2 regions of the Peribacillus sp. YIM B13477 genome follow, and region 2 is predicted to be linked to the other one. Evidence: riboswitches for the same ligand, from Rfam matches in the RefSeq annotation. Region 2 holds a riboswitch; the other holds the start of a gene.

Region 1 (3,163 bases), on a different contig from region 2:
GGGGCAAGTTAATGGATGAAAGGTTGCAGACAACGAAATCCCCGCTTTTACGAACCACAACAACATCTCCATCTTCTGTTTCATATTCATCCGTGATCGTCGAAGGGCTTAGGTTTTGGGCAATCTCCGTGCAAAGGTTAGAACAATAAATCATACCTTTATGTTTATTCGGATTCTTCCGATTCACTTCATCGCGGTAGAACATATACGGTACGCCTTCTTCTAATTGAGAAATCATGATGCTTTTCATGATGTCCATCGCATTGATTTTTTCAAAGCTATAGTTTGGAAGCGTGCCATTTTCTGCGGCCTCGACAGCAAGTGCATAATGATTCCTGAAGCTTCCTTCGCCTTTCTTTTCGTCATAAAGATCTTCAAGTGAAAATCCAAGGGTTTGCTTAACGGTATGCGGATCGAAAAGATACCATTCTTTTCTGTCGCGTACAGCTTCCATGAATAAATCCGGTATGCATACACCTGTAAAAATATCATGTGCTTTTAATCTGTCATCGCCGTTTTGAGTCTTCAAATCGAGGAAGCTCATGATATCTTTATGCCAGGCATCCAAGTAAATCGCGATGGCACCTTTACGTTGACCCAATTGATCGACACTTACAGCTGTCTGGTTGAATAGTCGAATCCAGGGCGTCGTGCCGGAACTGTTTCCAGAGAAACCGCGGATATCGGAACCAAGCGAGCGAACCTTACCGACGTAAAGACCGACACCGCCGCCGAATTTAGATACTTTTGCCGCATCGTAGTTTGATAAGTAGATTCCGTCGATGGAATCTTCAATTGCGTCGATAAAGCAGGAGCTTAACTGTCCATGTGTTTTACCTGCATTGGAGAGTGTAGGAGTCGCAACGGTCATATAAAGGTTGGACATGGCCCAGTATGCTTCTTTTATCAGTTGCAGGCGGTGCTCCGTTTTTTCCATTCGCATGATTTCCATCGCGATGATCATGAAACGTTCTTGCGGCAGTTCGAAGACCTTGTCCTTTTTTGGGCGGGCCAGATAACGGTCATTCAATAAGTAGATGCCTATGTAAGAGAATAATTTATCTTTTTCCGGGTCGATCACCGATCCCAATTCCTCAATTTCCGCTTTTGTATATGAAGATAGCAGTTCTGGTTTATAAATGGGATAACGCTGACCTTCCGATAGCTGGGAGAGTTCTGTGATCAGCTCATAGAATGGACCATAACTCTTGCCTTCATAACCTCGATTGGCTTGTGCATCCCTATACATTGTATTCAACAGTTCTGCTGCAGCAACGAAAGTCCAATCCGGAGCATCGATATCCACGCCTTCAAGAGCGAGCTGAATCAGTTTTTTTGATGCCTGCTCTTCGGTTGAGTCACTTTTGCGATCAAGCCATTTTGTAAAACGCTTTTTGAACTTTTCCATATCGAGACGGCCTTCGAATTCCTTCGATAACATCTCAAGCTGGATGGATTTCGCTTCTGTGTCATTATATGTTTGAGTCATTAATAATCCTCCTTGTTAACTTCCGCTAAAATAAAAAAACCGCCCAAAGAATTGAGCGGATCAAACGATAGAATAAAAGAGGCATGAAAAAATAGCCGTTATACTATCGTTTCATCATCTCAATCCCCGAAGAATAAGAAACGTGAAAAATTCAAGGCAGGTCTCCTGACTCATGATCATCCTACTTTGAGTCCTTCCCGTATAGAGAGCTATACAGTGGTTTTCTCATTTCGTCACATTTACAGTTGCGGGGACAGTTCCGGGTTTACACCGGATTCCCTTTTCAGCCATCACTGGCACCTTGGATTATAAAAATTCTATATATAGTTATTGGAATTGTTTATGTAATCAATATCTAGTATTTCTGCTTATATTATCGTAAGCCATATACGATGATAATTCAACTAATATATTTGAAAAAAACCAACCCTTATCTATTGACAAAGTGATGGAAGAGGGTGGGGGAATGAAAGATTTTATGGGGGAATGGATAAATCAAGCGCTGATTTTACGGGATTTTGTGTTAAAATAAAGTGTCTAGTAAAGGTGGCTCTCCGTTATTGCACTGAGGGGATTCGCGGAAAAAATATTTATGAAAAAGGGGATAAAATCTTGGAAAAAGTATTAGTTTTTGGACATAAAAACCCGGATACAGACACAATCTGTTCAGCAATCGCTTATGCAGATCTTAAAAAACAGCTAGGTATCAACGCTGAACCAGTTCGTCTGGGTGAAGTGAATGGTGAAACTCAATATGCATTGGACCAATTCAAATTCGATGCTCCCCGTCTTGTGGAAAAAGTTGCAGGGGAAGCTGATGGCGTAATCCTGGTCGATCATAACGAACGCCAGCAAAGCGCTGAAGACATTGACCAAGTCCGTGTGTTGGAAGTTATCGACCATCACCGTATCGCTAACTTTGAAACAAGCGATCCATTATATTACCGTGCGGAACCAGTTGGCTGTACGGCAACCATTTTAAATAAAATTTATAAAGAAAACGGAATTGAAGTCCCTAAAGCAATCGCAGGTCTTATGCTGTCTGCCATCATTTCCGATTCTTTATTGTTCAAATCCCCGACTTGCACGGAGCAGGACGTTGCAGCAGCAATGGAACTCGCTGCCATTGCGGGAGTCGACGCAGAAAAATATGGCTTGGAAATGTTAAAAGCAGGAGCTGACTTGAGCGACAAAACGATTGCCCAGCTCATCACTCTCGATGCAAAGGAATTCTCCATGGGAATGGCTAAAGTGGAAATAGCACAGGTCAATGCTGTTGACCCGAACGAAGTCCTTGCTAAGCAAGCTGAATTGGAAGCGGCGATTGAAGCGGTCATCGCAGTGAAGGAATTGGACTTGTTCCTATTCGTCGTAACGGATATCCTGACTAATGATTCCGTTGCCTTGGCCCTTGGTAAAGCGGCATATGCGGTTGAAAAGGCATATGACGTTTCATTAAACAATAACATCGCCGTCTTGGAAGGCGTTGTATCGCGTAAAAAACAAATCGTGCCGGTCTTAACCGACGTATTCAGCAAATAATACAGGAAAAGGGTTGCTCATTAAAAACATGGGCACCCTTTTTCTGTACATTCAAAAAAAGACTCAACCATCCCATTAAGGGTGTTTGAGTCTTTTTTCTTAATTTAAAGATTCCTTTTCTTTTTCATAGGC
Region 2 (3,163 bases):
CGGTTTAGCTCCAAGAAATAAGTCGAACTTCCCTTTTCGGAAGACAATCCCGATATCATCCATCACAGCACTATAACAAGCCATCCCACACCCATTAAAACCGATGTTCAGTTCCTTGGGCATGCTCATTCCGCCAAGCACCCGGTGTATTTCGTCCGCATAAGGAATGGATTCCGCTTTTTCACCATCACAGAAATCACAGGCTTTTAATGTCAGTACATCCCCAATCGGCGACAAAAGAAAGTTAGCTGATTGCAATTTCCCTGTAATGACTTCCGGATCCATTGTCGGGATCTTTAAGACGATTTTATGATTTGGTGTATATTCCATCGTTCCCTTTTCCCCGACAACTTCCGCAAGTGTCATCATTTGTTTGGGAGTGAATTGTTTATTCGCCACACCTGGACTAACGGCAAGTTCAAATACCGACTCCATTTTTTGCTGAACAATCGTCTGAATGGATTGCTTAACGGCTTGACCCTTGACTCTTGACAGAGCCTCCATTGCCATTTCAAAGGAAGCTGGCTTCTTTTCTGGTGCTTTTGTAAGTAATCCAACTCCTCCAGCGGACTCGGTTAAGGCTTCTTGATCTAATGCCCACGGTTCCGCTTCTTTTTGCAGTCGCTGATGCGGCTTCAATGTTTGCTTTTCCGAATTCAGCGTATATTTTCTCTGATAGCCTCTTGGTGTGATGATTTTGTCATCATATAAAAAGGTGGATGAATTACCGATAATGACGGTTGTCAACATTCCAATATCGTGATTCAACATATCCTGCAAATTGGTTATGACAATATCCTGCCTATCGCGATAAGCACTTTTCACCAACCCGACAGGTGTATCCGGCGAGCGGTAGCGAAGGAGAATCTTCTGTGTTTCAACAATTTGCCGGGTCCGCCTGCCGCTGCGCGGATTATAAAGTGCAATGACAAAGTCTGCCATTGCAGCTGCTTCAACCCTTTTAGCGATCAGTTCCCAAGGAGTTAAATGATCACTGAGGCTGATCGTACACGAATCGTGCATGACGGGCGCCCCAAGTAAAGACGCACATGAGTTGATTGCTGAGATGCCAGGAATGACTTCAATGCCCACTCCAGTTTCTTCTTTCCAGCCTTTTTCAATCAATACTTCATAAACCAACCCTGCCATTCCGTAAACTCCGGCATCCCCACTGGAAATCACCGCCACTTTCTTTCCCAGCTCCGCTTGTTTCACTGCTTCCTGTGCACGTGATACCTCTTCAGTCATCCCCGTACTAATGATCGTTTGATCTGTTAGCAGTCCCTGAATGAGTTCAACATAAGTTTTATAACCAATGATGTAGTCACTTTCTTGAAGGGCTTCGACGGCACGTTTGGTAATGTGTTCAAAATTCCCGGGCCCAAACCCCACGACGAATAATTTACCGTTTGTACTCATTAAGACATCTCCTTTTACGCTTTGTTCTTTGAAATACCCGTATGAGCAGGAAAATCCGGATTAGGGGTCATTTCCCCGTCATTGTACTGATAGATCATCTGTGGAACAAACTCACCCTCATCGATATTACTGACGATCTGCCGACCGAAATCAGGCGTTTCCACTCGATACCAGTTTCCTTGGGGATAGGCAATCACAACGCAGGCATCCTTACATCTTCCGTTACAGCGTGTCCTCGTTGTATGGATTTTCAGATCCAGCCCTTTTGAAGCAATTTCATCGCGAATCGCTTGGGTTACTTCTTCCCCGCCCTTTTTCATGCAGCTGCTCCCATTACAAATCAACAGATGCGTATTTGTACCCGTCAAGTTCCAAGTAGTCATCTTCTTCCTCCTGAGTTCAGGGAAAAGGCAAAATAAAAAACCTTAACATAAGAGTCAAGGTTTTAGAAAAACTATATGAATGAGGAGCCAAAGGCAAGCATGCCAAATCCTCCCAAAATCGTCATAGTCCTTCTACCTTTCCCTCCGAAAAGTATCATGCAATTTTAAAAGCAGGTTTCCTGGCTTACGCTTCATTTTACTTTGTCCCTTCCCGGCATAATGCCAGTGGCTATCGACAATTTCATCAGCGATTACAGTAGCGGGGGCTGCATCGGATTTTCACCGATTTCCCTATTATCCCTTGCTTATTCACACAAGGGCACTTTTAAAATGAAATATTTGGTTTTATTATACATTTCCAACTAACTTAATCTATCATATAACAACTTTGTCAAAATTCAATAGTTTATTCCGACTGTTTAGAAAAGTTTAAACGTGTAAAACCAGTTACAATCCTTTCCTCGCAACAAATTTCGGCCTCCAAAAAAAGATAGTGTAGCTGGAATTATTTCTTTATGGTACACTATACGAGAATTTTCTAAATAATTACATAAGTTTCATGGTGTTGAATTTCTCGGAATTCAGCTTAAAAGGGAAGCCGGTGAAAATCCGGAGCGGTCCCGCCACTGTAAAGGGAAGTTCCATTACGTTAACTTTAATCCACTGTCAAATGAGATGGGAAGGATGTAATGGGATGATGAACCAAAGCCAGGAGACCTGCCATGAAGCGTGAAACTGTTTCAGCCTACGAGGATGGGCGTGCGGATCAGGCAAAATGGCCCATGGTTGGTTCATGCTGCAAAATTCCTGTTCATTACGCACTTCTTTCCTTTGAGAGAAGTGCTTTTTAGTTTGGGCGCCGCTTTTCTTCTCAAGATTGATCAGAACAATTAAAAGTGTTGAAAGGAGAAAGAATGAAAAGAACCAATTGGAAAATTATTTATTTTGTCATTTTACTGCTTTTTGTCCCGAAACGGGCATTGGCCATGCATATCATGGAGGGCTTTTTACCCATAGAATGGGCTATATTCTGGTGGGCCGTGACGCTTCCATTTTTAATCTTGGGTTACCGGTCCATTAGGTCCAAAGTAAGGGAAAACCCAGAAACAAAAATGATACTTGGCCTATCGGGCGCATTTGTATTTATATTATCGGCCCTAAAGATTCCTTCCGTTACGGGAAGTTCTTCGCACCCTACCGGAGTTGGTTTAGGTTCCATACTATTCGGACCGTTGGCCATGAGTGTGGTCGGCTCCATCGTTCTGTTATTTCAAGCTGTTTTACTGGCACACGGAGGATTGACGACATTAGGGGCCAATGCATTCTCCATGGCCGTTTGCGGACCCTTCATTGCTTACTTT

Evidence for each region. Region 2 has a riboswitch for cobalamin ahead of ACFX4H_RS16860 ((2Fe-2S) ferredoxin domain-containing protein). Riboswitches for the same ligand answer to the same signal wherever they lie in the genome.
Region 1: linked by a shared signal. The riboswitch ahead of ACFX4H_RS10120 (ribonucleoside-diphosphate reductase subunit alpha) and the one ahead of ACFX4H_RS16860 ((2Fe-2S) ferredoxin domain-containing protein) in region 2 are both predicted to bind cobalamin.

What each region holds. Positions count from the first base shown of each region.
Region 1 is NZ_JBHZPD010000002.1:700,141-703,303, reverse strand. It holds gene ACFX4H_RS10120 (ribonucleoside-diphosphate reductase subunit alpha) at 1-1,489, opposite strand, end outside; cobalamin riboswitch at 1,628-1,808, opposite strand; gene ACFX4H_RS10115 (manganese-dependent inorganic pyrophosphatase) at 2,102-3,031, shown strand; gene ACFX4H_RS10110 (hypothetical protein) at 3,131-3,163, opposite strand, start outside.
Region 2 is NZ_JBHZPD010000005.1:200,972-204,134, forward strand. It holds gene cobJ (precorrin-3B C(17)-methyltransferase) at 1-1,419, opposite strand, end outside; gene ACFX4H_RS16860 ((2Fe-2S) ferredoxin domain-containing protein) at 1,434-1,802, opposite strand; cobalamin riboswitch at 1,955-2,144, opposite strand; cobalamin riboswitch at 2,346-2,541, shown strand; gene ACFX4H_RS16865 (hypothetical protein) at 2,525-2,653, shown strand; gene ACFX4H_RS16870 (energy-coupling factor ABC transporter permease) at 2,717-3,163, shown strand, end outside.